Regions from separate parts of the Allobosea sp. GW821-FHT03A12 genome, predicted to be linked through region 1. Evidence: riboswitches for the same ligand, from Rfam matches in the RefSeq annotation. Region 1 holds a riboswitch; the other holds the start of a gene.
The links. Region 1 has a riboswitch for thiamine pyrophosphate ahead of thiC (phosphomethylpyrimidine synthase ThiC). Riboswitches for the same ligand answer to the same signal wherever they lie in the genome.

Region 1 (14,390 bases):
AGCCAGACTCAGCCTGGCCAGACCCCCACAGCGCCGGGCGGTGGCCGCGCGCCGGGCGCCTTGTCGCAGCCCGGTGCGGCCCCGTCCCAGCCGACCCCGTCGCAGCAGCGGCCGAGCTTGAACGGTCAGCCTGGCCAGCCGGCACCCGGCCAGCCCTCCGGCACGCCGCCGGCCGGCCGTGCGCCGGGCGCGCTTTCGCAACCCGGTACAGCTCCGTCCCAGCCTGCCCCATCGCAACAGCCCGGCTTGAACCGCCAGCCCGGGCAGGCCGCTCCGAGCCAGCCCGCGCCCGGCCAGCCGTCGACAGCGCCAAATGCCGGCCGCGCGCCGGGCGCCCTGTCGCAACCCGGTACCGCGCCTGCGCAACCGGCGCCGGCCCAGCCCCAGCAACCGTCTGGCCTCAGCCGCCAGCCCGGCCAGCCCGCTCCGGGACAAGCTGCGCCCACCCAGCCCGCACCCGGCCAAGGCGCTCTCGGCGCTGGACAGCCTGCGACTGGCCAGCCCGCTCCGGCACCGAATGCCGGCCGCGCGCCGGGGGGCCTGTCGCAACCCGGAACCGCGCCGTCGCAACCCGCGCCCGTGCCCGGTCAGCAACCCGGAGCCCTGTCGCAGCCGGGTGTCGCGCCCGGTCAGGTCCAGCCGCAGCCAGGTGTGCCCGGCCAGCCTGCGCCTGATCGCCAGGGTCGCCGCGGCGGCATCGGCCTCGGTGGCGCGGCTGCGATCGGTCTCGGCGCCGCCGCGATCGGCGGCATCATGGCGACGCAGGGCGCGAACCGGCTCGACGATGTCCGTAAGCAGCGCGAGGAGCGTCGCGAAGGCGACGTCACCATCATCCGCGAGCCCGGCCGCACCATCATCCGCGGCGACGATGATCGCGCCGTGATCCGCTATGACGAGACGCAGCGCTTCCGCGATCTCGGCCTCGACACCCGCAGCGAACGCCGCGGCGACGAAAACGTGACGATCTACAATCGCCCCGACGGCACGCAGATCGTCACGGTGACCGACGCCGAAGGCCGGCTGATCCGCCGCTCGCGGCGCGAGCGCGACGGCGGCGAATTCGTGATGATCGACAATGTCCGCCGCGACGGGCCCCAGGCCCGCTTCGCCGAGGAGGTGGTGGTGCTGCCGCCGCCCCAGCTGCGCATCCCGCGCGAGCGTTATATCGTCGATGCCGAGCGTGCCGACGAGCGGCTGATCTATGAGACGATCACCGCGCCGCCGGTCGCCCCGGTGCCGCGCCGCTACACGCTCGACGAGGTCCGCTACTCGCCCGATCTGCGCGCCCATATGCGCAGCGTCGACATCGACACGATCAACTTCGATTCCGGCTCCTGGACGGTCACGCCTGACCAGGCCGGGCGCCTTCGGGTGATCGCGCAGGCGGTGCGCCAGGCGGTCGAGCGGGCGCCGAACGAGGTCTTCATGGTCGAGGGCCATACCGACGCGGTCGGCGCCGATGTCGACAACCTCTCGCTGTCGGATCGGCGGGCGCAGTCGGTCGCCGAGATCCTGACCCGCGACTTTGCGATCCCGGCCGAGAATCTGACGACGCAGGGCTATGGCGAGCAGTACCCCAAGGTGCAGACGCAGGGCGATTCCCGTGAGAACCGGCGCGTGACGCTGCGCCGGATCACGCCGCTGCTCACCGGCCAGAACCAGCAGTGACGCCAACCCGGGGCCGCCTGTGAGCTGCCCCGCGCCTTTCTCGAGGGGCGGCCGGAACAATCCCCGGCCGCCCTTGTTCCTCTAGCGGGCGGGCTCGCCTTGGCCTGCCTGACTGGAGGAGTGCCATGCGCAAGAACTCATGGGTCCTGCTCGGACTGCTCGCTGTAGGGCTGCTCGCGGCGGAAGCCGCTGCCGCGCAGTCTTCCTCGCTGCAGACGCAGCGCCAGCAGCGCGCACCCGGCGTGCCGATGTCGCCGAATGCCGGCGAAGTGCAGAAGCTGGAGCCACGCTCCGACCGCGTCGAGGCGAAGCGGGAGCGCGAACAGCTGGCACGCGACCGCTCCGGACCGCCGGAGCCGAACCGTGAGATCCCCATGCCGAAGCCTGTGCCGTCGATCATCGCGCCGACTCGTTAGAGCCCACCGCTTCGGGTTTAGATTCAGGTAAGGCTCGCCACCTATGGTGGCGGTGAGGAGCTATGCCATGAGCGAGATGTCGGTCGCGATCGCCCAGAGCCTGATCAGCATGAAGTCGGCTGCGACGCAGCAGGCGCTGCAGATCGAGATGGTCAAGCAGAACGCCGATTCCGACCAGGCGCTGGTCGCTATGCTGCAGCAGGCGTCCGAGCAGCAGCAGGCGATCCTCCCCGCCGGCCAGGGCGGCAATCTCGACATCACCGCCTGATTATTTCGTTTCCGCCAACGGTGTTGTTTCCCGTGCATGGCCGCGCGGCGTGCAGCTGCGGTCCTTTGGCAGTTGCGCGCAGATCACGACGGTTCTAACCTCCGCCTCGTTCCGAGGGGTGCTCGATAAGAGCTGAGATGGCCTGACGGCCGAACCCATCGAACCTGATCCGGGTCATACCGGCGGAGGGACTGGAACGCGGCTGCGCCACAAGTGCATCCGCCTCACAGCGACTGGACCGTCAGACGCCCCGGATCTCCTGAACCTGAGAGGGAGGAGATCCTGAGATGAACGCCCACACCAAGCCCCAGAAGAACAGCGTCAAGGCCGCACCGCAGACGGTGACGACTGGCCCGATCATCGGCTCGCGCAAGATCTATGTCGCCGCGCCCGAGCATCCCGACATGCGCGTGCCCTTCCGCGAGGTCGTGCTGACCACCGATGCCGAACCGCCGGTGCGCATCTACGACCCGTCCGGCCCCTATACCGAGACCGACGCCAGCATCGACCTCAACGCTGGCCTGGTGCAGCCGCGCCGCGCCTGGCTCGACGCCCGCGGCTTCGAGGTCGTTGCAGGCCGCGTCGTCACCGCCGCGGACAACGGCAACATTTCGGCCGAGCAGCTCGTCCCGGCCTGTCCCGCGCAGCGCCCGATCCTGATGGCGAAGCCCGGCCAGATGACGACTCAGTACGAGTTCGCCAAGGCCGGCATCGTCACGCCTGAGATGATCTACGTCGCCCATCGCGAGAATCTTGGCCGCGCCGCCATGCTGGAGGGCGCCCGCGAGCGCCATGCCGATGGCGAGAGCTTCGGCGCCTCGGTTCCCGAATTCGTCACGCCGGAATTCGTCCGCGAGGAGATCGCCCGCGGCCGCGCCATCATCCCCGCGAACATCAACCACCCCGAGCTCGAGCCGATGGCGATCGGCCGCAATTTCCTGGTCAAGATCAACGCCAATATCGGCAATTCGGCCGTGACCTCCGGTGCCGCCGAGGAGGTCGAGAAGCTGGTCTGGGCGATCCGCTGGGGCGCCGACACGGTCATGGACCTCTCGACCGGCCGCAACATCCACAACATCCGCTCCTGGATCCTGCGCAACTCGCCGGTCCCGATCGGCACGGTGCCGATCTACCAGGCGCTGGAGAAGGTCGGCGGCGATCCGATCAAGCTCGACTGGGAGGTGTTCAAGGATACCCTCATCGAGCAGGCCGAGCAGGGCGTCGACTATTTCACCATCCACGCCGGCGTCAGGCTGCCTTACGTGCCGCTGACCGCCAGCCGTGTGACCGGCATCGTCTCGCGCGGCGGCTCGATCATGGCGCGCTGGTGCCTGGCGCATCACAAGGAGAGCTTCCTCTACGAGCGCTTCGACGAGATCTGCGAGATCATGCGACGCTACGACGTCTCCTTCTCTCTCGGCGACGGCCTGCGTCCCGGCTCGATCGCCGACGCCAACGATCGCGCCCAGTTCGCCGAGCTGGAGACGCTGGGCGAGCTCACCAAGATCGCCTGGGATAAGGGCTGCCAGGTGATGATCGAGGGCCCCGGCCATGTGCCGATGCACAAGATCAAGGAGAACATGGACAAGCAGCTGCGCGAATGCGGCGAGGCGCCGTTCTATACGTTGGGACCGCTGACCACCGACATCGCGCCGGGCTACGACCACATCACCTCCGGCATCGGCGCGGCGATGATCGGCTGGTTCGGCTGCGCCATGCTCTGCTATGTCACGCCGAAGGAGCATCTCGGCCTGCCGGATCGCGACGACGTCAAGACCGGTGTCATCACCTACCGGATTGCCGCCCACGCCGCCGACCTCGCCAAGGGCCATCCGGCAGCCAAGCTGCGTGACGACGCGCTCTCCCGCGCCCGCTTCGACTTCCGCTGGGAGGACCAGTTCAACCTGGCGCTCGATCCGGACACGGCCCGCGCCTTCCATGACGAGACCCTGCCGAAGGATGCCCACAAGGTCGCGCATTTCTGCTCGATGTGCGGGCCGAAATTCTGCTCGATGAAGATCACCCAGGACCTGCGTGCCGAGGTTCAGGCGATGGGCGACAATGAGCGGGCGGCGCTCGAAGCCATGGCCACGCAGGGGATGGCGGAGAAGTCGCAGGAATTCCTGAAGAAGGGCGGCAATCTCTATCTGCCCGCGGCGGAGTAGGGACCATGCGCGTCGCTGTGATCGGGGCTGGCGTCGCCGGCCTCGTGACGGCGCTCGAGCTGGCCGAGCGAAACGTTGCGGTCGAAGTGTTCGAACGCAGTGCAGCGCTCGGCGAGCAGGCCTGCTCGTGGGCTGCCGGCGGCATGCTGGCGCCCTGGTGCGAGCGCGAGAGCGCCGAGGAGGCGGTCGTCACTTTGGGCCGACAAGCCCTCGACTGGTGGCCACGCCATTATCCCGGCACGCTCGCCCAGGGCACGCTCGTGCTCGCTCCGGCCCGGGACGCCGGTGAGCTGACGCGCTTTGCGGCGCGGACTGATGGCTTCGAGCGCCTCGACGCCGAAGGGGTCGCCGCGCTGGAGCCCGACCTCGCCGGCCGCTTCCGGCAGGGCCTGTTCCTCGCGCAAGAGGCGCATCTCGACCCGCGCCGGGCCCTGGCGGCGCTGGCTGAAGCGCTAAAGGCAGCCGGCGTGCCGATCCACTACGGCGTCGAGGTTGACGAGACGGCGCTCGATGCCGACCGCATCGTCGATTGCCGGGGCCTTGTCGCCCGCGACCGGCTCGACGGGTTGCGCGGCGTGCGCGGCGAGATGCTGGTGCTGCGCACGGACGAGATCAGGCTGAGCCGTCCGGTCCGGCTGCTGCATCCGCGCATTCCGCTCTATGTCGTGCCACGCGCCGATGGGCACTTCATGATCGGCGCGACGATGATCGAGAGCGATGATCGCCGCCGTGTCAGCGCCCGCTCGGCGATCGAACTGCTCAGCGCCGCCTATGCGCTGCATCCGGCCTTCGGCGAGGCCGAGATCGTCGAACTGCGCGCCGATGTCCGCCCGGCCTTTCCCGACAACCTGCCCCGTATCATCGAGGACGGCCGGTTCCTGCGCTTCAACGGCCTGTTCCGCCACGGCTTCCTGCTCTCGCCGGCCCTGGCCGGGCAGGTGGCCGATCGTCTCCTCGCATCCAGGGAGTTGTCCGATGCGCATCATCGTCAACGGCGACACGCGTGAGGTCGCTGCCCCGGTTCTGGCCGAGGCATTGGCCGAGCTGGGCTATGCCGGCGCGGTCGTCGCCACCGCCGTGAACGAAGCCTTCGTACCGGCTGCCGTGCGGGCGCACACAACCCTCGCAGATGGCGATCGGCTCGAGGTCCTCGCGCCGATGCAGGGAGGCTGAACGATGGATTTCTACGGCTTCACCCCGCGCTCGCGCCTTTTCCTCGGCACGGCGCAATATCCTTCGCCGGCCGTGCTGCAAAAGTCGGTCGAGGCAGCCGGCGTCGATGTCGTCACGGTCTCGCTGCGCCGCGAGGCCGGCCGGCTCGGCGGCGGCCAGGACTTCTGGGCGCTGATCCGCAGCCTCGGCGTCAGGGTGCTGCCCAACACGGCCGGCTGCCATTCGGTCAAGGAAGCGGTGACGACGGCGCAGATGGCGCGCGAGGTCTTCGGCACGCCCTGGATCAAGCTCGAGGTGATCGGCGAGGCCGACACGCTCCAGCCGGATGTGTTCGGTCTGGTCGAGGCGGCGCGCATCCTCTGTGCCGAGGGCTTCGAGGTCTTCCCCTACATGACCGAGGACCTCGTCGTGGCCGAGCGGCTGGTCGAGGCCGGTTGCCGGGTGCTGATGCCCTGGGGCGCGCCGATCGGCACCGGCAAGGGCCTGAACAACCCTTACGGTCTGCGGGCATTGCGGGCGCATTTCCCCGATATCCCGCTCGTCGTCGATGCCGGCATCGGCCTGCCCTCGCATGCCGCCGCGGCGATGGAACTCGGCTACGACGCGGTGCTGCTCAACACCGCGGTGGCGAAGGCCCGCGATCCCGCCGCGATGGCGGCCGCCTTCGCCCGCGCCGTCGAGGCCGGACGCCTCGCCTTCGAAGCCGGCCCGATGGAGCCGCGCGATATGGCCGCGCCCTCGACCCCGGTGCTCGGCCGGGCCCTGCTCGGCTGACAAGGAGGGAACCATGATCGATCGCTATGCCCGCCAGATCGTCATGCCGGAGGTCGGCCCCGAGGGACAGGCGCGGCTGGCCCGCACCTGCATCCTCGTCGTCGGAGCAGGCGGCCTCGGCTGTCCCGTATCGTCCTATCTCGTTGGCGCTGGCATCGGCCGCTTGCTGCTGGTCGATCCCGACCGGGTCGAGGAGAGCAATCTGCACCGCCAGCCGCTCTACCGGATGAGCGATGTCGGTCGGCCCAAGGTAGAGGCGGCTCGTGAGGCGCTCGCCGCGTATAATCCCGGTGTAGAGATCGAGGCCTTGGCACTCAGGCTCGCGCCCGACAATGCCGCAGAGCTGGTGGCGCGTGCCGATATCGTCATCGATGCCGCCGACAGCTTCGCCGCGACCTATGTCCTGAGCGATGCCTGCCGCGAGGCCGGAAAGCCGCTGGTCAGTGCTTCGATCGTCGGCACTGCCGGCTATGTCGGCGCCTTCTGCGGTGATGGCCCGAGCTATCGTGCCGTCTTCCCGGAAATGCCGACGCGCGCCGCCGATTGCGCCACCGCCGGTGTGCTCGGCCCGGCGGTCGCCACCCTCGGCCTGCTGCAGGCGCAGATGGCCCTGCTGCTGGCGCTCGGCCTCGAGCCATCGCCGCTCGGCCGCGTGATCAGCTTCGACGCCCGCCGCCTCGGCTTCGGCGGCTTCTCCTTCGCCGGGGCGCCGGAGCCCGTCGCCGGCTCATTCCGCTTCATCGCGCCATCGCAACTTTCGGCCAGCGACATCGTCGTCGAGCTGCGCGGCGTCGAGGAAGCGCCTGTTCCGGCTGCTCCGGACGCGATCAGGCTGACGGTCGATGAGATCGACCGGCTGTCGCTGGATGAAGTCGACGGTCGGCGTGTGGTGCTTTGCTGCCGAAGCGGCATCAGGGCGGCGCGCGCCGCCGGCAGGCTTGCAGCGCGCGGCGCCGACGATCTGGCCGTGATGGCGCTGGGCTAGATTCTGTCCCATATCCCTTGGCGAGCCCGATGGAGACCAGATGACGAGCGACACCACCGAGATCATGCCGGCGCGGACCCTGCAGCCGCAGGAGGTCGCCGCTGTGCTCGCCCGCGTGGCGCAGAGCCGTCCGCGAGTGCAGTGCCTCACCAACACGGTGGCGCAGAACATCACCGCCAACATGCTGCTCGCCTTCGGTGCGATCCCCTCGATGGCGATCCATGTCGACGAGGTCGCGGCGATGGCGGAGGGCGCCGGCGCGATCCTGATCAATATCGGCACGATCAATGCCGAGAGCGAGCTCGCCATTCCTAAGCTGCTGGAGGTGGCGCGCGATCGCGGCAAGCCTGTCGTCTTTGATCCGGTCTTCGTCGAACTCTCGCCGCTGCGCCGGCACATTGCCGCGCAGGTGCTGCGCCTGCCGAATATCCTGGTGCGCGGCAACGCCACCGAGATGGCAGCGCTCTCCTTCGATCTCGCTGCGGCTGAGGGCGTCACCCGCGTCACCACCGGCAAGGTCGATCGGATCGAGAGCGGCTCCGCGAGCTTCGCCGTCGCGCATGGCCACCCGTTGATGACCAGGGTCACCGGCATCGGCTGCGCCGCCGGCGCCCTCATCGCGGCCTGCTGCGCCGTCGAGGCGAACAAGGCGGTCGCCGCGGTTGCGGCCTTGACCGCCTATGGCATTGCCGGCGAAATCGCCGCCGAGCGATGCCGCGGCCCGGGCAGCTTCGAGGTCGAGCTGATCGACGCGGTCGCGGCGATGGACGCGGCGACATTGGCTGCGCGGATGGGAACCGGACGATGAGTGTCGACATCACCCTTTACGGCATCGTCGATCCGCAGATCGCCAATGGCCGCTCCATGGCCGATATGGCGCGTGCCGCGGTCGAAGGCGGAGCGACGCTGATCCAGCTGCGCGCCAAGACCGAGACGACGCGCGAGATGGTGCGCGAAGCCCGCGCCATCCGCTCGGCCCTGCACGGCACCAATGTGCCGTTGTTGATCAACGACCGCGTCGACGTCGCGCTCGCGTCCGGTGCCGACGGCGTCCATCTCGGCGCCGACGACATGAAGCTGGTCGATGCCCGCCGCCTGCTCGGCCCGCGCGCCATCATCGGCGCGACGCTGAAGCATGAGAACGAGTTGCCCGAGCTGGCCTCCGCCAAGATCGACTATGCCTGCATCGGCGGCGTCTTTCCGACCACGCACAAGGACAATGCCGGCGCGGCGCTCGGCGTCGACGGGTTCGCCGCCTTGCGCCAGGCGGCGGCGCGCGCGCTGGGGGCCCTGCCGGTCGGCGCCATCGCCGGCATCACGGCTGCCAATGCCGGCTCGGTGATTGCGGCGGGCGCTGATGGCGTCGCCGTGATCGGCGCGCTCTTTGGTGGCGATGATATCCGCGAGGCGGCGCGTGATCTTCGTCTCGCGATCGAGACCGCCCTGTCGGAGCGGGTCGCCGCGAGCGCCTGACCTAGCCGGCGATCTCGGCGAAGCGCTTCGGCAGGGCAAAGCCGTGCCCGAGCGGGTCGTCTGCCTCGATGACGAAGCTGCCTTCGCCGGCAAGATGCCCGCGTCCGCCGACTTCGACCGTGACCGCGCCCGCCGCCGGGAAAACGACCGGACGGATCACCCGCCCGGTGAAGGTGCCGCCAGTGATGCTGCGGATATTCCGGCTTTGGCCGATCGGGATCAGCCCCTTGGCATGGTCGAGCGCCATGCGGGCGGTGACACCCGAGCCGGTCGGAGAGCGGTCGATCTGGCGCTCGGCGAAGACGCAGAGATTGAAGCTGTCCTCGCCCGGAACCGCCTCGTCGGTGACGATCGTGCCATAGAGGAAGCCGAGATCGGGCTCGGTCGGATGCGTGATCCTGCGGCTCGCCCGGACCTGGTCGGTCAGCGCGCCCGCGGCCGCGACGATCTCCTCGACCGGCGTCTGCATCAGATCGAGCCCGAAGCGCGAGGCCGGCAGGATGCAGTAATAGGCGCCGCCATAGGCGATGTCGGTGACGACGTCGCCATAACCCGGCACCGGGACTGCGAGATCGCGCGCCTCGACGAAGGCCGGCACGCTCTCGAAGCTGACATCGCCGACTTTCCAGTTGCCTTGGCCGCCCTCGACCTCGCAGGCGAGCCGCACGAGCCCGCAGGGCGCCTCGATCGCGAAGTGGGTGACCGGCTCGCTCGCCTCGACCAGCCCCTGCTCGATCGCATAGCGGCCGAGCGCGATCGTCGCGTGGCCGCACATGGTCGAATAGCCCTCATTATGCGTGAACAGCACGCCGAAGGCCGCTTCCGGATGGCTCGGCTTGACCGGGATGACACCATACATGCCGTCATGGCCACGCGGCTCCAGCATCATCGCACGGCGCAGGTGATCGTGCTGCTCGCGCGCCTGCCGGCGCTTGTCGAGGATGCCAGCGCCGGTCAGCTCCGGGTAGCCCCCGGTGACGATGCGCACCGGCTCGCCGCAGGTGTGGTAGTCGATGTAAGCGAGGCGCATGGGTTCTCGTCCATCAGTCATGGGCGGAGGGCGGGTCGAGCCGCGGCGGATTGCAGCCCCGTTGGGCGCAGTTTTCGGCCGCCACCACGACGGCAAAGCCGAGAGCCGCCGCGCAGAGTTCGTTCGGCAGGTTCTTCAGCACCGGACCAAGGCCGCCATTGCGCCAGAGCGAAGCGAGGAAGGCGCCTATGAAGCTATCCCCCGCGCCGATCGTATCGACCACCTCCTGCGCGAGGGCAGGGAACACCATGGGCTCGCGGCGGAACGGCAGGAGATAGCCGCCCTTCTCGCCATCGGTGACCAGCAGCAAGCGATCCCCATGGGCAAGCCAGCGCGCCAAGGGATGGCCGAACTCGGCGCCGTGGAGTGTTCGGGCATCATCCGTGCTGCATTTCAGCAGATCGCACAGGGCTGCTCGCTCCTCGATGGCACGGCGTGCCTCCGGAAGCGCCGGCAGCACGGCCGGCCTGACATTGGGATCATAGCTGACGCTGAGGCCCGCCTCGCGCGCCCGCCGCATCAGCGCCAGTGCTGCCTGGCCGGACGCGCCGATCGTCGCGCCGAAGGAGGTGACGTGCAGATGCGCGAAATCGTCGAGATCCGCCGGCGCGGGTGGTGCGGTATCGAAGGCCGTGCCGCTCAACGAGAACCGGTAGGTCGCGGCACCGTCTGCGTCGAGCGAGGCCGTGGCGGAGGGCGTCGGTGCATCGCAGACCCCGGCGAAGCGCTGGTCGATGCCCTCCTCGGTCATACGCTGGAGGAAAATCTGGCCGAATTCGTCTTGCGATAGGCTGACATTATAGGCGACCGGCGCGCCGCAGCGGGCCAATGCCAGCGCCGTGTTGAAGCCAGAGCCGCCGAGCACGGTCTCGTGCTCGTGCCCGGCACGGCCGGGCACGATGTCGACCAGCGCCTCGCCATAGACGAGGACACCCTTGCCCGTCACAGCAGGCCGCGCTTGGCCAGGTTGCGCATCAGGTGCGAGGCGCCGAAGCGCCAGGGCTCGCATTCGTCGGTGCGGCGCATCCGGTTGATCAGCGCGCCGAGCTCGGGCGCCGAGATGGTGACGACGTCGCCGTATTTATGGGTGAAGCCGCCGCCCGGCGCGTCGCGATCCTTGATCGGCGCGAACATGGTGCCGAGATAGAGCACCGCCCCGTCCGGGTACTGATGGTGCGGGCCGATCATCTGCGCAGCGAGGTCGGCCGGGTCGCGGCTGATCATGGCGATCGAGGACGAGCCCTCCAGCGTGAAGCCGTCTTCGCCTTCGACCGTCAGGCTCACCGTCGTCTTGCGGACGTTGTCGAGCGAGAAATCACCATCGAAGAAGCGGATGAAGGGGCCGATCGCAGCTGCCGCATTATTGTCCTTGGCCTTGCCGAGCAGCAGCGCCGAGCGACCCTCGACATCGCGCAGGTTGACGTCGTTGCCGAGGCTGGCGCCGACGATGCGGCCATCCGAGGCGACGACCAGCACGATCTCCGGCTCGGGATTGTTCCAGCTCGAGGCCGGGTGCAGCCCGGCATCGGCGCCGGTGCCGACCGCCGACATCGGCGGCGCCTTGGTGAAGATCTCGGCGTCCGGCCCGATGCCGACCTCAAGGTACTGGCTCCAGCTGTTCTGGGCGATCAGCACCTCCTTCAGCTTCATCGCCTCGGGCGAGCCGGGCTTCAGCTTGGAGAGATCGTCGCCGATCAGCTTGCCGATCTCGGCCCGGATCGCGGCGGCGGCGGCCGGGTTGCCACGCGCCTTCTCCTCGATGACGCGCTCCAGCATCGACACCGCGAAGGTGACGCCGGCGGCCTTGACCGCCTGCAGATCGACCGGGGCGAGCAGCCAGGGCCTGCCGTCATTGCGCGTGGCGGCCGAGCTGTTGGCGAGCAGGTCGGCCAGCGAGCCCAGGCTCTCGCCATCAGCGGCGCGCAGGGCCGTTGCCGGATCGGTGGTCTCGCACAGGTCTCGCATGGTCGGGAAGGCCGCGGTGACGTCGATCACCGTGTCGCCCTGGAGCTTGACCACCGATGGTCCCGCGAGATCCGGGCGCCAGACCCGGCCGGCCAGCGCGGCGCGGTCGGCATCGGCCGGCAGGGTGTTGGCGGGCGTGAGCGAAAGCGAGGGCATGGCTGATCCAGGTTGTGTGCAGTGTACAGGGCGAGCTGCGAAGAACAGCCGCTTCCGCCGGAAATCGCAAGTGCGCGGATGCGCGTCCACAGCGGGGCGGAAATGTCATCGTTTTGTCATTGAACTGTCGCCCCGGCTTCATGCTAGCTTGCGCACCAACGACAAGAACGCCCGCGTGTATCGGGGGCTGAGAGGGAGCTGATAATGACCTTCAAATCGAAGACCTTGACCGCGGTCGGTGCGTTCGCGCTCGCCGCTGCTTCGCCGGCTATGGCGCAGACCGAGATCCAGTGGTGGCACGCCATGACCGGCGCCAACAACGACGTCGTCGTCAAGCTGGCCGAGGAGTTCAACGCCTCGCAGAAGGACTACAAGGTCGTCGTCGCCTATAAGGGGTCCTATCCCGACACGCTGAACGCCGGCATCGCCGCTTTCCGTGCCGGCAACGCGCCGCACATCATGCAGGTCTTCGAGGTCGGCACCGCGACGATGATGTCGGCCAAGGGCGCGATCAAGCCGGTCGCCGACGTGATGAAGGACGCCGGCGAGAAATTCGATCCGAAGAGCTATCTGCCGGCGATCACCGGCTACTATTCGACGACGAAGGGTGAGATGCTCTCCTTCCCGTTCAACTCGTCCTCGATGGTGATGTGGTATAACAAGGACGCGCTGAAGAAGGCGGGCCTGCCGGAGGCGCCGCCGAAGACCTGGCCGGAGGTGTTCGCAGCGGCCAAGAAGCTCAAGGCCGCGGGCTTCGACAAGTGCGGCTTCTCGACCGCCTGGACCACCTGGGCCAATATCGAGCAGCTCGGCGCCTGGCACAACGTGCCTGTCGGCACCAAGGCCAACGGCTTCGATGGCTTCGATACCGAGTTCCGCATCAACGGCGACCTCTTCGTCAAGCACCTGACCAATCTGGCCGAGCTTCAGAAGGACAAGACCTTCGACTATTCCGGCCGCACCAACACCGGCGAGGGCCGCTTCACCTCGGGGGAGTGCCCGCTCTTCCTGACCTCCTCGGCCTTCTTCGGCAACGTCAAGGCCAACGCCAAGTTCGACTGGTCGAACGCGCCGATGCCGTATTATCCGGATGTCGCCGGCGCGCCGCAGAACTCGATCATCGGCGGCGCCTCGCTCTGGGTCATGGGCGGCAAGAAGGCTGACGAGTACAAGGGCGTCGCCAAGTTCTTCACCTTCCTCTCTGACGTCGACCGGCAGGTGAAGCTGCACACCGAGTCCGGCTACCTGCCGATCACCAAGGCGGCCTATGAGAAGGTCAAGGCGTCGGGTTTCTACAACCAGAACCCCTATCTCGAGACGCCGCTGCTCGAGCTCAACAACAAGGAGCCGACCGACAACTCCCGCGGCGTGCGTTTCGGCGGCCTCGTCCAGATCCGCGACATCTGGTCGGAGGAGATCGAGGCGGCGCTGAACGGCCAGAAGACGCCGAAGGCGGCGCTCGACGCCGCCAATGAGCGCGGCAACCAGGCGCTGCGCCAGTTCGAGCGCACCATGGCCCGCTGATCTCACGCTCGCTGGTCGTTCCGGGGGCGGGCCGTAAGGCCCGACCCCGGAATCCATGAACATGCCGGCGAAAGATGAAGGCACATCGCTTGAGACAGGTCGTGTTCATGGGTTCCGGGCTCTTCGCTGGTGCGAAGCCTCGGAAAGCCCAGCGCTAGGTCGCCAATGCAGAAATATGCTCACTTCAAGGGCTTGACGATCCCGCTGCTGCTCCTGCTGCCGCAGCTCGCGATTACGGTCGTCTTCTTCTACTGGCCGGCGAGCCAGGCGGTCTGGCAGAGCTTCCTGCTGCAGGACGCCTTCGGCATCTCGACGCAGTTCGTCTGGTTCGAGAACTATCGCGAGCTGTTCTCTAAGCCGGAATATTTCAAGGCGCTGGTCAACACCGGCATCTTCTCCTTCTTCGTCGCCCTGTTCTCGCTTTCGCTGGCGCTGCTCTTCGCGGTGATGGCGGACCGGCAGATCCGCGGCGCCGAGGTCTACAAGACCTTGCTGATCTGGCCCTATGCGGTCGCTCCGGCGATCGCCGGTGTGCTCTGGATCTTCATGTTCGACCCCTCGCTCGGCATGCTCGCCCGCGGGCTGCAATCGCTGGGGATCAACTGGAACCCGCGCCTCAACGGCAATGATGCGATGACGCTGGTCATCCTCGCGGCGACCTGGAAACAGATCTCCTATAATTTCCTGTTCTTCCTCGCCGGACTGCAGTCGATCCCCAAGAGCGTGATCGAGGCGGCGGTGATCGACGGCGCCCGGCCGATGCGGCGTTTCTGGACCATCGTCTTCCCGCTGC
Region 2 (14,390 bases), on a different contig from region 1:
ATGAAGGCGCTTGGCCTTGCAGCCGCACTCTCCAAGTCGTCTGGGCCCCAAGTCGTCTGGGTCTCAGATGTTCTCTTCGGCGATCAGGGTCAGGTCGCCATCCTCGTCGACGGCGACCGCGATCACCGCGGCGGCGTTCATGCCCCTGGCCTGCAAGGCCCTGGTGGCGGCGGGAATGGTCGCGACCGTATCCCTGAGCTGCTGCAGGTCGTCGGGGCTGGCCTGGGCGACGGCGCTGTCGACCTGCACGCGCAGTTGCGGCGGCAGCGAGCGCCGTTCGATCACGGTGGCGTTGCGGATCGCGGCGGGATCCTGCAGGCCGGGAGCGTCGGGGCTGGGCATGGAAGGAGACTGGGCCTGCGCTGCCACAGCGCCGGCCAGCAGCGCGAGGGACAAGCAGGCGGCTCCGGCGAGATGTCGCATCATTGGCTCCTTTCCATCGCTGGAGGGAGGGGCAAACGCCCGATGCGGACCGACGCTAGTTGCGAAATCCGGTCAGCCTCTGTCTGAGGTCTGACCGTTCGAAGGTATCAATGCGACGGGAATGCGATGGCGCCGGCCTTGCCCGGAGGCTCAGCGCGAGCGCTCGGAGAGCTCGGCCGAGGCGCTGGTGTTGCGATCCGTGATCGCCTGGACCGGCTCCCACACCGTGTGATTGTCCCGCGGTGTCGAGACCAGATATTTGAGCTGGCCCTTGGCCTTGGCCGAGAGCAGCTTGCTGGTCTGGAAGCTGGCGAAATTGGCATAGTCGCGGCCGCCGCCGTCGAAGACCACGACGCGATCCTTCAGGACGATGATGTCGCCCTTCTTCAGCGTCTCGTCCTTGAGGTACCAGAACGGATCGTTGGCATATTCCATCGGCTTGACGAGCTTTGGCTTCGGCCCGTCCTTGCCGTCTATCGTCGTCGCGGCCTTCTTGTGCTTGGGCCGCACGGTCATGTGCAGCGGGTTGCTGTCCGGCACGGGCGCCACGGCGGGCCGCTGCGGGACGCCGAACAGCGTCTCCCAGAAACCCGCGGCATTCGCCGGCGCGGCGCTGGCGACGAAGGTCGCTGCCAGCGCGGCGGCTATGATCTGTTTCGACATGGTCGGCACGGCCGCAATCCCCAGCTCCGCAACCGGAGATAGCGACTAGACTGCCCGATCTCAATGACGGCCGCGCGACGTGATGAATCGCTTCTTCGTCACATTTCGGCGATTGCGTCGGCTTCGTTTCGGGATTGTTGAGTTGCGGCCGGCTTTCGCTCCGGTTTTTGTTGCATTGCAGCATTTCGGCCGCGCCCGGCGCATCGCGGCCATGCGCCGGCAAAGCGATCAAGGCTGTGGAAGGCCGAGCACCTCGCGCAGGACCGGAATGGTCGCATCGGCGATCGCGGCGTGGCCGCTGGCGTTGGGATGAAAGGAGCCGCCGAGCGTCGCGGCGAAGAGCGGCTGCTCTGGGCTCAGCGGGTCGGTGGTGTCGGAGCCTTCGAACCTTCCGACGCGCATGTAGTGGCCGGTCAGGAAGGAATCGTTGGGCGTGACGAACCAGCGCTGCCGCGGACGATAGGCGCGCCAGGCGCTCGGTGCGAACGGCTCCCAGCGGCGTTGTGTGAAATTCCAGGTCGGAAAGCGCATGGTGCCGGAGACCGCGTTGTCCGGCGCCTCGGCCGGTGCGCCCGCCGAGCACAGGGCGTGGCCGGCGAAGCGCTCGACATGGGCATCGACGAAGCGCCAGCGCCGCGCTTCGGGAAGGGCGGCGATCGCTGCGGCGATGCCCCGGTTGAGATGGGGCACGAACGACGCTGCCTCGCTGCCCGTGCTCGCCTTGCTGATCGACAGGATGCGGTGCACGTCCATGCCGGTGGTGCTGATGCCGCATGGCCCGCTCTCGCCGCGCGTGATTTGCGGATAGGCGGTCTGGACGATGGCCGAGGCCGGGACGTCGAGATGCTTCTCGAAGGCTGCGGAGAGCTCTCGGATACGTTCCGGGATCACCTCGTCGACGGCCCGGCGCGCTTCGGCGAAGGTCTTTGTGTCGATCTGGCTGAGCCAGAGCTTGTAGAGCAGGCCGATGCGCAGGCCGAAACGGCCGCGGCCGACCACTTCCTCGGCGATGACGCTGGAGAAGCCGATATCGTTGCCGCCGATGCTGAGTAGCACCGCATCCGGCTTCAGGGCGCGCGGCTGGCTGCAGCGCGGGAGATCGCGCCGCCAGTCGAAGCCTGAGCCCTCGTCGTCGAAGCGGTTGTAGCCGGCGAAGCTGCGGCAATAGTCGCGCCAATAGCGCATCAGTTGCGGCGAGGCGTCGTAGACGGCATCGCCGACATCGTCGCGGGCCGCGTAATAGCCGAGGAGCCCGGCGCTGACTTCGGCTCCGGTGCAGCTATAGGGCGTCAGCGTCACCGCGACGTCGCGATGGGCCAGGGCCAGGACGAGCGCGGCGCGGACATGCTGCGAATAGAGCGAGCGGTGGCATTGCGCGTTGAGCCAGATCGCCGCGGCCGCTCCGCCCAGCGAGCTGTCGGTCGCGCCGCGCCGCCGCGGATAATTGCGGAAGCCGTGGCCTTCGGGCAGGGGCGAGGAATTGCGATAGGTGTTGATGCCGTCGTCGACGAATTCGGCTGGCCGGTCGGGATTGCCTTCGCCCGAGGAGAAGGAATCGCCGAAGCCGGCAATGGCGATGTGGCGCAGCTTCACCGCCTTGGCCTCGGCAATGGGCGCGCCATCGACGCTGACCGCGATGTCGAACGGCTCGCCGAAGGCGCGGCGCGCAAGCCTGGCCTCCTTGGAGCAAGGAGCGACTACGGCAAGCTCGCCGGCCGTCCAGCGGCAGGTCTTGCCGGCGAGCGCCGGCGGCAACTCGGCGATCCGCACGAGCACATCGGCGACGCGCGGCTCCATGAACTGGTCGCCGGTGTCGAGCAGGCATTGCCAGTGGCCGCGATTGCCGTTCTCGAAGCAGGTCCGGCGCGTGACCGCCGAGGTCCAGCCCCAGCGCGCGACGCTGACGGAATCGCCGAAAGCCGGCCCGAGCGTGCGGGCGGCCGCGGTACGCTGCATCGCCTCCTCGAAGGCGAAGGCCGGGCGCTCGCGCCGGTCGGCCGCGGGCAGGGTGGCATAGATCTCGGCCAGCTTGCGGAACTGCGCCTCGTCGCGGAACAGGCGGAAGCGGTTGGCGATTTCCCACTCGATACGCGGCTGGGCGAGCGCGCCGCCAGCCGCGAATTGAACCGTAACGATCAGAAGCAATGACAGGAGCAGGCGCAGTCGAGGCATGGCGGCGGCCTCCAGTGGCGGCGCAACCCTAGCGGGTTGGGTAACGCCGGGGAAGTTGCCGCCGGTGCATTGTATCGCCGCCCGTTGGCCTTAGGTTGCGGGCGAGAGGAACGACAAGGGGAGCACGAGCCGAATGGCCGCAACCGAACTGCCGGCACAGCCCTTCGACGTCGAAGGCGCCAGGATCACACTGTTCCAGGCGCTGCTGGCTGCCGCCGGCAAGCACGGCAAGAGCCGAGTCGCGCTGGAGGATCCGGAACGCAAGCCGCTGAGCTATGGCAGCCTGGTGCTGGGCGCGCTGGTGCTCGGCCGCAAGCTTTCGGCGCTGACAAAGCCCGGCGAAAAGGTCGGGCTGATGCTGCCGAACGTGCAGGGCATGGCGGTGACGCTGTTCGGGCTCTCGGCCTATGGCCGCGTGCCGGCGCTGCTCAACTTTACCGCCGGCCTGAAGAACCTCACCGCCGCCTGCGAGATCGGGCCGATCTCGACCATCGTCACCTCGCGACGCTTCATCGACCAGGCCAAGCTCGACGACATCGTCGAGGCGCTCGCGCCGGGGCGGCAGGTGATCTATCTCGAAGACGTCCGAAAGGACCTGACCAGCCTCGACAAGGCGCTCGGCGCGCTGGCTTCGTACGTGCCCGGGCTGGTGCTTCGCCGCCATGCCGCCAGGCCCGACGATCCCGCCGTGGTGCTCTTCACCTCCGGCACCGAGGGCAAGCCCAAGGGCGTGGTGCTGAGCCATGCCAACCTCGTCTCCAACGCCAACCAGATCTTCCAGCTCGCTGCCGGCTTCCTGAGCGAGCGCGACGTCGTCATGAACCCGCTGCCGGCCTTCCATTCCTTCGGGCTGACGGCGGCGCTTTTGATGCCGCTGACCCATGGCATGAAGGTCGTGCTCTATCCGAGCCCGTTGCACTACAAGCAGGTGCCCAAGCTGATCGGCGAGACCGGGTCGACCTTCCTGTTCGCCACCGACACCTTCCTTCAAGGCTATGCCCGCGCGGCGGACGAGGGCGACCTCAAGAGCGTGCGCTATGTCGTCGCCGGGGCCGAGCGGGTGAAGCCGGAGACCCGCAAGCTCTGGGAGCCCTACGGCACCACCATCCTCGAAGGCTATGGCTGCACGGAGTGCTCGCCCGTGCTGGCCTGCAACACGCCGGTGGCGATGCGCGAGGGCACGGTCGGCCGGCTCCTGCCCGGCATCACCGCCAGGCTCGAGCCGGTCGAGGGCATCACCGAGGGCGGGCGGCTCTGCGTGAAAGGGTCGAACGTGATGCTCGGCTATCTCAACGCCGACAATCCCGGCGCGATCGTGCCGCCCGAGGGCGGCTGGCACGACACAGGCGACATCGTTTCGATCGATGACGGCTTCGTCGCGATCAAGGGGCGGGCCAAGCGCTTCGCCAAGCTCGGCGGCGAGATGGTCTCGCTGGCGGCGGTCGAATCGATGGTCGCGGGGCTCTGGCCCGGTCACAATCACGTGGTCGTGGCGCTGCCCGACGTTCGCAAGGGCGAGCAGCTCGTCCTCGTCACCGAAAAGCCCGATGCCGAGAAGAAAGCGCTGCAGGACGAGGCCAAGCGCCAGGGCTTCCCGGAATTATGGCTGCCCAAGGCGATCCTGGTCACCCGAGCGATTCCCGTCCTCGGCAACGGCAAAATCGATTATGGTGGCACGCGCGAGCTCGCCATCACGATGAGGCCGCTGCTGTGACGCCACAATCGCATGCTCAGGGAAGCCGCATGATCACGCTCCTTCCCCTTGTCTTCGCCCGCGCGGCGGCCTTTGCCGTGGCCGGGATCGCCCTGACGCCCGCCGATGTCGTCGCCCAGGCGGCCGGCCAGACCTATGTTCGCCGCGACGAATGCATCGACGCCGGCAAGCTTTCGGCCGAGCAATGCGAGCACGCCTATCGCAACGCCCGTGCCGAATTCGAGCAGAAGGCGCCGCGCTACGCTTCGCGCGCCGCCTGCGAGCGCGCCCATAAGCGCTGCGGCGCGCAGATCTCGACCACCGGCGGCTGGGACGCGCTGGCGCGCGCCGGCGGCGGGCAGACCTACGTGCCGCGTTTCGTCGGCATCCGCGTGACGGGCGAGGGCGCTGCGGGCAAGGCGCTGCCGATCATCGAGGGCACGGCCAAGGTCGCCTTCGCGGCCCGCCAGGTCGCGGCGCTCGACGACAAGGTCGCGGCCCGCCGTGCGGTGATGGGCGGCGGCGATGGCGGCGGACGCGGCCAGCACCAGCAGGCGAGCGGCCCCTATATCCGCCGCGGCGACCGCGACGACACGGTGCGTGTGCCGATGCAGGAGAAGAAGATCGGGTCGGACGTTGCGCCCGGGCTCTATGTCGATCCCGACGGGGTCGAATGGTACAAGCCGGCGCATCGGCGCTGAGGGCAAGTGCGCAACCGGCGCTTGTCGCCGGGCGCTTGCAACGCTAACCAGTCTCGCCGCGCGGACGTGGCGAAACTGGTAGACGCAAGGCACTTAAAATGCCTCACCGGAAACGGTATGCGGGTTCGATCCCCGCCGTCCGCACCATGCTCCTTATCGGCAAGTGATAAATACACTTGCTTTCTTGGCCCGCTCAGCAAGATCGGCCGGATCGAGTTTATCCCCCGGTACCCCGGTCTCGTAGGCGATCTGGTTAGCATCCAAGAAGCTGCCAGCGAGCGACGCTTTGACCGCGAAGTTGACGTTCTGCGGAAGGTCTCCTCGCTCTGAAGCCATTTTGATCGCGTCGAGCTTGGCCGACACCACGCCTACGACATTACCAGCGCCGTCGAGGAGGGGCCCGCCAGAATTGCCCGGCTGGACCGGGGCAGATACTTGAAGGTACCGACTGTCGTCTCTCAAGCCTGCCAATGCAGTTACGTTTCCGAGTGTGAAGTTGCCTGTGGTCGCCAGTATGTCGCTATGTGGAAAACCGAAGGCGGCAATACTCTCGCCAAGACGAACGCTTGCCCGAATAGGCAGAGTCTTGTCTGGCGAACCGGCGATTTTCAGAACAGCAAGATCGTTAGTCGGGTCCCGCGCCAGGACCTGAGCGGGCACAGCTACAGCCCCGTCAGGGCGGGCGGTAATGGTCGAGCATTCGCTGACGACATGCGCATTCGTCATTACATGCCCGGCTTTTGAAACGAAGAAGCCAGAGCCAGAAGAGGAAGTCTTTTTTGGAGGCTCCGGAGCTGGAGTCGAGACCGGCTGAGACGGCACAGAGCGCGGGGCGCTTGCGACCTCAGGCTCCCTAGACTCCCAAGGGTAGCTGGCCCGCGTCGTGGTGGGAAATGGTGCTCCGGTCATCGCCGCCCACAGCGACCCCGAGATGACCGTCACCAGTCGGTTCCCGTAGACAGGCGCGTCGTCATCCGCCCACCCCATGTCGAAGCCTAAGATACCGTCGCCGTCCGTGTGATAGCGAACATAACGGCTGTAACGACCCTGGTTGCCTGTGATCACGAAGAAACCCGGCTTGAGCACCTTGAAATTGATGTTATCGCCGCTTCCGAGCATCTCCCGAAGGGTCGCCTCATACGCGGCCTTCACGTCGGTCCCCGAGATGAAGTTGAACTTCAGTCGAAACCTGTTGCGTGGCTCTCGCATCTCGACGCCGAGATCAGTTCTGGTTACTGCGAGATCCAGTCCCTTGGGCACCCAGAGTTGCCTTCCACGCGTCGGATGCGGCACCCAGCGTAGCTGCCATCCGGCCAGAACCGACGCCGCTGACTGAAGCATGAGGCTAATTTGGCCGCTTGTCAGAACGCCGGTTGGCTCCTCTCCACGCGACCGCTGATACTGTTTGGTCGCCTCGAAAAGGCGCCGCGAATAACCCATATTGGGCACGGCAGGCCAATGCCCAGCACTTGTTAAGAAAAGCTGGAACCACAAGCGAGTTTCAGGCTTCAGCTCTTGAAAGGCTTGCTGAGCGGCTTGAAAATAAGGGTCAGGTGACTGCGCGCCCCCGGCCATTGGAGTCAGCACTAAAAACAGCCCGAAAGCGGCTGCTCGCAAACGCATAGCTTCCCCCCAACGCACAACTGAGGCGGAACCGTAAGCGCTGGCTGGCAGGCCGACAAGACGCTCCTTGCTTTTGGGAGTAATACTGAGCGGCTCTTTGACCTTCGCTCCGATTTCGCGAGGGCACTGCCCCCGCCGATGCTTCACCTTCAGCAGACCCGACGCCAGCAATCGGGTCGCCGGCAGAAAGGCGCAAGGGCAGTAAACTGCCTCGATACCGATCCAGTCAGTGGGCCCTCGGGTGGGCAGGCCGAAGCTCACCCGAAACCTACTTGCACCCCAACCGCTCGATCCGCGGCAGGCCGAACTCCGCGGAATTCGCAGCGGTCGATGACAGCGCATGGCCGTGCGCGATTGGCGCGAAATGGCAAGACGGGCGGGCCGCTCCTGCACGAAATGCCCGCGACCACATCCCGGGCCCGGCGGATCACAGGCATCTCTCGAGCCCAAGCCGATGATTGGCCGATATGCGGGCGCTGACCCGTCCGGCCTCGCCCCTAAAGACATGGATCAACGACGCCAATGAGGTACGGTTCGATGCGAATGACGCTGGTCTACGGCCTGAGTTTCCTGGTGCTCGCGCCATGCGTGGCGATCGCGCAGTCGGTTCCGGTCAATGTCGGCAATTTCAAGCGAGCCGAGAGCGATTTCTACATGCGCAAGACGGTCGACGCAGGCGGTCTCGGGACGTTCGTCCACACCAGGGCGCCGACGCCGATCGACAACCAGCCCGTGGTCCGGATGAACCGGGATACGCTCTATTCCCAGGCGCTCTTCGACCTCGACGCCGGCCCGGTGACCATCACCCTTCCCGATGCCGGCAAGCGCTTCGTCTCGATGCAGGTCATCAGCGAGGACCATTACACGCCGATGGTGGTCTACAAGCCGGGCCGCACGACGCTCAGCAGGGACAAGGTCGGCACCCGCTATGCGTTCGTCGCGGTCCGTATCCTTGTCGATCCCAATGACGCCAAGGACCTCGCGCAGGTTCACGCCCTGCAGGATGCGGTGAAGGTGGAGCAGAAGTCGGTCGGCAAATTCGAGGCGCCGAACTGGGACCTAGCTCAGCAGAAGAAAATCCGTGATGCGCTCGAAGCGCTCTCCGCCGCATCATCAGGCAGCTTCACCAACGCGTTTGGTCCGAAGGGAAAGGTCGATCCGGTCATGCACCTGCTCGGCACGGCGGCCGGCTGGGGCGGCAACCCCGACAAGGACGCGTCCTACCCCTCGGTGACCCCGGCCAGGAACGACGGCAAGACGGTCTACAAGCTCAAGCTCAAGGAGGTCCCCGTCGACGCGTTCTGGTCGATCAGCGTCTATGACGACAAGGGCTTCTTCCGGAAGAACGACTACGACGCCTACTCGGTCAACAGCATCACCGGCACCAAGAGCGCCGATGGCGCGATCGATATCCAGTTCGGCGGCTGCGACGGCAAGATCGCGAATTGCCTGCCGATCACGCAGGGCTGGAACTACACATTCCGGCTCTACCGCCCTCGCGCCGAGGTCCTGAACGGCACGTGGAAGATCCCGCAGGCGCAGGCTGCATCGTAGACGGCACCAGCACCGCGACGGACCCCGGACCGTTGCCGCGACTGCGTAACCGTAAGGGCTTCAACTCAACCGACAGCAAGGGCGACATCGCCCTTGCCGCTCTTGTTCTGGCATAGGCAAGCGTCTGTCCGGGCTTACTTGACCGCGGAGAAGGCCGTCGGCGCCAGAATCTGGCTGACGATGTTGGCAACGATCTGGCCGTCCGCTTCACTCTTGATGCGCGCCTCGGCCCACTCCGGATCGGTCGCAAACGCCGTCCATTTCGTCTCGCGCTCGGCGAGCGATTCCCAGGCCAGGAAATAGGTCAGGTCCTGATTGGACTCCCCGATCAGCGTGGTGAAGAATCCGGCTTGCCGGATGCCGTGCTTGTCCCACAGTTTCAGCGTGGTCTTGTCAAAGCGGTCGAGCAAAGCCGGAAGCCGGCCAGGCAGGCAGCGATACACGCGCATTTCGTAGATCATCGAAAATCACGTCCTGTTATTGGTCTTGCGGCGAGCGATTGGCCGCAAGGATGGTCTGCCCCGATCGCGTGGCCGGGCCTCGGTCCGCTGGCGCCGGCCGGCCCTAAGCCCGCCGGTGCTCGACCTTCGGCAGGAACCAGGCGAGCAGGCCGATCGCCGGCAGGAAGGCGCAGATGCGGTAGACCGCCTCGATGCCGATCCAGTCGGCGACTTCGCCGAGGATCGCCGCCGCAAGGCCGCCGAGGCCGAAGGAGAGGCCGTAGAACAGCCCGCCGATCAGGCCGATCCGGCCCGGCATCAGTTCCATCGCGTAGATCAGGATCGCGGCGAAGGAACTCGCCATGATCAGGTTGATCACCACCGTCAGCACGCCGGTCCAGAACAGATCGGCGAAGGGCAGCATCAGCGAGAAGGGCAGGGCGCCGAGGATCGAGAACCAGAGGATGCGGTTGCGGCCGATCTTGTCGCCGATGATGCCGCCGGCGAGCGCCCCGACGGCGGCGGCTGCGAGGAAGAGGAACAGCATCAGCTGCGAAGCCTGCACCGAGACGCCGAACTTCCCGATCAGATAGAAGGTGTAATAGGAGCTGAAGCTCGACGAATAGGCGTTCTTCGAGAACAGCAGGATCACCAGGATGGTGATCGCGAAGGCGATCTGGCCCTTGGTATGCGCAGGCGCCACTGGGGCGGTTGCCGCGGCCTTGGCGGGCTTCGCTGCAGCGGCGGCAGCGGCTGCCTTGCTCAGCTCGGCATAGCGGCGCGCCGTCCAGACCATCAGGATCATGGCGAGCAGGGCCGCGGCCGAGAACCAGGCGACGCTGGTCTGGCCGCGCGGCACGATGATGAAGGCGGCGAGCAAGGGGCCGAGCGCGCCGCCGCTCTGGCCGCCGACCTGGAAGATGCCCTGCGCCAGCCCCTGCTGGCCGCCCGAGGCGTTGCGGGCCATGCGGGTCGCCTCGGGATGGAAGATCGAGGAGCCCAGCCCGACGCAGGCCGCCGAGATCAGCAGCAGCGCATAGCTGCCGGCATAGGCGAGGCCGATCAGCCCGGTCAGCGTGCAGCCCATGCCGACGACCATCGAATAGGGCATCGGGTTCTTGTCGGTGTAGTGGCCGACGATCGGCTGCAGCAGCGAGGCGGTGATCTGGAAGGTCAGCGTGATCAGGCCGATCTGGCCGAAATCGAGCGCGTAGGCCGTCTTGATGATCGGGTAGATCGCCGGGATCAGCGACTGGATCATGTCGTTGAGCAGATGCGTCGCGCTGAGCACGAACAGCACCGGCAGGTCGGCGCGGTGGGTTTGGGCGATCGGCTGGCTGACGTTCATGCGGCTGATGTCACCGGAGGCAGCCCGGAGGGCGGGCGAGGGCCCGCTGGATAGCTGCAAAGTCGGCTCATAGCATCGCGATCGGCGACGAACCCAGAGCCTACAGCACAGGGCGGCCCTGATGTGGACGCGGGATGGGCGGCGGCTGGCGAAGCTGCTGCCGCCTATCCACCGGCTACTTCACCTCGCTGGCGATCTCGGCGAGCGCCGGCGCCTTCTGGATCAGGCCGCGCTCGACGAGGAAGGCGCCGAAGCGCTCATAGCGGCCCTGGTCAAGGGCGCGCGGGCGCTTGGCGAAGCGCGGCAGCGTGTCGGTCCAGGCCTGGCGATTAAGCGCGTCGTCGAGATCGGGATGGGCGGCGATGAAGAGCTTCCAGGCTTCCTGCGGGTGGTTGGTGAGGTAAAGCGCTGCCTTCTCGATCGCGTCGAGGAAGCGCGGCAGGCGGCTGTCGTTGAGCCCGTCGCGGCGGGTGATCAGGATCAATTCGTCATAGGCGGGAACGCCGTGCTCCTCGGGATAGAAGGCCGTGCCGGGATGGCCTTCGAGCTTGAGCTGCGTCAGCTCGAAATTGCGGTAGCCGCCGATGGTGGCGTCGACCTTGCCGCCGATCAGCGCGGCGGAAAGCGCGAAATTGACGTTGACCAGCTTGACGTCGTCGAGCTTGAGGCCGGCCTTGGCCAGCATCTGGCCAAGCAGCGTGGTCTCGGTACCGGAGACGGCATAGCCGACCGTCTTGCCCTTGAGATCGGCGAGCGACTTGATCGGCCCGTCGGCCTTGACGATGACGCTGTTGAGCGGGGTCTCGACCAGCGTGCCGACGCGGACGATCGGGATGCCGGCGGCGTGGTCGAGATAGAGATTGGGCTGGTAGTGGATGCCGATATCGGCCTGGCCGGCGGCGACGAGGCGCGGCACCGCCGAGGGGTCGGAGGGCGGCACCATGGTGACCTCGAGCCCGGCTTCCTTGAACAGGCCGAGCTGCTGCGCGACGACCAGCGGCGCATGGTCCGGGTTGACGAACCATTCGAGCATCACGGTCAGCTTGTCGGCGGCGCGGGCCGGGCTGGCGAGGCCGGCAGCCAAAGCGAGGCCGGTGGCGAGGAGGGCGCGTCTGGAGAGGGCGCGGAGGGGCATCAGTCGAAATCCTTCTGCGTGATCGATTTGAAACAAAATGGCGTCACGGCTCGCTCGCCCAGGGAAGCAGGCGCGGGCCGAGCGCATCGACGAGATGGCGCAGGACGAGGCTGAGCACGGCGAGCACGGTCATCGCGGCGAAGACCGTGTCGGTCTGCATGCGGGCATTGGCCTGGACCATGACGAAGCCGAGGCCCGCGGAGGCACCGACCCATTCGCCGATCACCGCGCCGAGCGGTGCCAGCGGGGCAGCTACCCGCAGGCCGGTGAGCAAAGCGGGCATGGCCAGCGGCAGGCGGACATAGCGCAGGGTCTGCCAATGCGTCGCCGTGGTCAGCGCGGTCGCGTCGATCAGCTCCGGATCGGTCCGGCGCAGGCCGTCGGTGAAGGCGGAGGCGACCGGGAAGAAGATGATGATCGTCGCCATGATCACCTTCGAACCCATGCCGAAGCCGAACCAGACCACCAGCAGCGGCGCGATGACGAAGACCGGGAAGGATTGCAGGACCAGCAGCACCGGCCAGAGCAGGCGCCCGAGCCGCGGCAGCGCCACGATGGCGAGTGCCGTCAGTGCGCCAAACGCTGAGCCCAGCACGAAGCCGAGCGCCATCTCGGCGATGGTGGTCAGGCTATGGCTGAAGAGGAAGCCGGGCTGGCGCTGGAAGGCCAGGGCGACGTCGAGCGGCGAGGGCAGGATGTAGCGCGGCGGATGGAACAGAAAGATCGCGCCTTGCCAGGCCAGGAGCAGGACGAGAATCGTGCGAAGCGCCGGGGCGAGCGCGGCCATCACCGGCTTCGTGCCGGCAGCCGGGTTCCGCTCTGCCGCGTCCTGCGTCGTCAAGGTCCGCCTTTCCGGGGGAAGGCGGGCGCGGGGAAATGCTGGCGAGGCTGCCCCGAGCGACTCCCTCCGCCAGCATGATCTGGTTCAGGTTCGAAGGGTGCTTCTCAGCTCGCCTCGCGGCGAACGCCCCCGTCTCTCGATCGCCCTTGTGACAGAGCGGCCGGCGGCTGTCACGTTGAAGGGCATTGATTTTCGCAGTGTTGCGCCGTTGTTCCGGGACTTCGCGAAGCGAAGGGCCCGGAATCCAGAACCGATGTCGGTCAGGAGGCAGGCGCTGCGATCGGCGTGCTTCTTCCAGAGCTGACATCGGTTCTGGGTTCCGGGCTCAGGCCTATCGGCCTGCCCCGGAAAGACGGTGAGCTCCTTCTCAGGCTTCCACGTAAGCCGAATCGAAAAACGCTTTCTCCAGCGCCACGGCGCGCAGGAAGAAGTCGCGGCTCGTCTCAGCGTCTTGCGGCCCGACGCGATCGAGCTCACTCCGCAGGAAGCCGACGAAGTCGCGGAAGTCGGGATTGTCGTGCAGGGTGACCCATTCGGCATGGATGAAGTTCGCCGGCAGCGGCTGCGAGGCCTGCTGCGCCCAGTCGAGATAGAGCCATTCGGCGACGACCAGCACGGAAAGCGCGGCGGCGTAGGAGCGTGTTGCGGCGGCCTCGCGCATCAGCGCCTTGAAACCGGCGGTAGGCTTGGTGTCGGGCGGCGCGGTGCGCTCCTGCTGGCTGACGCCGAGGGCGTCGAAGGAACGCAGGAAATAGGTGTTCTCCTCGCCGCTGACCATGCCGATGAAGCGACCGAAGCGAATGCGGGCCTCGAAGCTGTCGGCGCTGGCGAGAGCGCCGCCGAGCAGGGTCAGGAAGCTGTCGATGAAGCGGTGATCCTGGACGAGGTAGCGGACCATGACCGCGTCGGACACCGTGCCGGCGAGCAGCTCCGTGACGAAGCGGTGGCCGACGGACTGCGACCAGGCCGGCTGGCTGGCCTGGCGGAGCGTCTCGGTGAAGCGGGTGGTCATGGGCATAGCCTTCTGCTGATCGGGCTCTCCCTATCAGCAGCCGCGCCGCGACCGCACGCTATTTCAGCCGCGCCGAGACGATCTTCGCGAGCTCGCCGACGCGCGCCTTGGCCAGATCGTGCAGCGCCTGGTCGCGCTCGCCGCCGGAGACGCGGACCTCGACCGTGGTCAGGCCCTTGCGGACATGGATGCGGTTCATGATGTCGAGCGCTGCCTCGTCGCCCAGCCCTTCGACCGGCGTCTTGGCTTCGGAGACCTTGATGGCGCTCTGGAACCAGCGCTTCGACAGATCCTCGTTGGCCGCGACATTGCGGACGCTGACCTGGATCTGGTTGAGCTCGATCATGCGCTTGCCGTCCTTCTCGACGGTGCGCTTGGCGTCGAACTGGCAGCCGATCGGGTTCGGCAGGGCTTCCTGCCGGTTCTCGCGGCTCTCATGGGTGATCTTGCCCATCAGCTTGCGCGGCTCGCTGATGGTCATGCCGGGGAAGGTGGCCTTGACCTCCTCGGGCGTCAGCAGCGCGCAGGCATCCGGCCACTGCTCGACCGGGGCGACGGACGAGGGGCGGGTATCGGCCGGCACCGTCACGGCGCTGTTGGCGGCGACCTGCTGCGGCGTATCGACCATGCCGGTGCCGCCCTGCCAGCGCGCCGCCGCCTGCTTCGCCAGAGCGAGTGCGTTCGGCGCGGTCTGCTCCGAATAGAGATCGAGCGAGACGGCGTAGATCAGGTCGTCCTTGCGGGCGCGGACCACCACGCTGGACGAACTGGTCTCCTGGAAGGCC

Region 2: linked by a shared signal. The riboswitch ahead of AC3WLC_RS28105 (ABC transporter permease) and the one ahead of thiC (phosphomethylpyrimidine synthase ThiC) in region 1 are both predicted to bind thiamine pyrophosphate.

The regions. Positions count from the first base shown of each region.
Region 1 covers NZ_JBYSVZ010000006.1:197,389-211,778, reverse strand. Annotated here, with positions in the region: gene AC3WLC_RS23320 (OmpA family protein) at 580-1,668, shown strand; gene AC3WLC_RS23315 (hypothetical protein) at 1,794-2,084, shown strand; gene AC3WLC_RS23310 (hypothetical protein) at 2,152-2,352, shown strand; TPP riboswitch at 2,457-2,561, shown strand; gene thiC (phosphomethylpyrimidine synthase ThiC) at 2,640-4,517, shown strand; gene thiO (glycine oxidase ThiO) at 4,523-5,524, shown strand; gene thiS (sulfur carrier protein ThiS) at 5,493-5,690, shown strand; gene AC3WLC_RS23290 (thiazole synthase) at 5,694-6,464, shown strand; gene AC3WLC_RS23285 (HesA/MoeB/ThiF family protein) at 6,478-7,449, shown strand; gene AC3WLC_RS23280 (hydroxyethylthiazole kinase) at 7,490-8,257, shown strand; gene thiE (thiamine phosphate synthase) at 8,254-8,922, shown strand; gene AC3WLC_RS23270 (proline racemase family protein) at 8,924-9,952, opposite strand; gene AC3WLC_RS23265 (PfkB family carbohydrate kinase) at 9,966-10,898, opposite strand; gene AC3WLC_RS23260 (fumarylacetoacetate hydrolase family protein) at 10,895-12,073, opposite strand; gene ugpB (sn-glycerol-3-phosphate ABC transporter substrate-binding protein UgpB) at 12,278-13,597, shown strand; gene ugpA (sn-glycerol-3-phosphate ABC transporter permease UgpA) at 13,763-14,390, shown strand, end outside.
Region 2 covers NZ_JBYSVZ010000008.1:30,794-45,183, reverse strand. Annotated here, with positions in the region: gene AC3WLC_RS28160 (hypothetical protein) at 64-423, opposite strand; gene AC3WLC_RS28155 (hypothetical protein) at 574-1,086, opposite strand; gene AC3WLC_RS28150 (SGNH/GDSL hydrolase family protein) at 1,315-3,258, opposite strand; gene AC3WLC_RS28145 (AMP-binding protein) at 3,392-4,972, shown strand; gene AC3WLC_RS28140 (DUF1190 domain-containing protein) at 5,002-5,652, shown strand; tRNA gene AC3WLC_RS28135 (tRNA-Leu) at 5,713-5,799, shown strand; gene AC3WLC_RS28130 (S1C family serine protease) at 5,806-7,536, opposite strand; gene AC3WLC_RS28125 (DUF1254 domain-containing protein) at 7,819-8,829, shown strand; gene AC3WLC_RS28120 (NIPSNAP family protein) at 8,964-9,290, opposite strand; gene AC3WLC_RS28115 (MFS transporter) at 9,394-10,617, opposite strand; gene AC3WLC_RS28110 (ABC transporter substrate-binding protein) at 10,793-11,752, opposite strand; gene AC3WLC_RS28105 (ABC transporter permease) at 11,796-12,539, opposite strand; TPP riboswitch at 12,638-12,734, opposite strand; gene AC3WLC_RS28100 (TenA family protein) at 12,961-13,605, opposite strand; gene AC3WLC_RS28095 (hypothetical protein) at 13,664-14,390, opposite strand, start outside.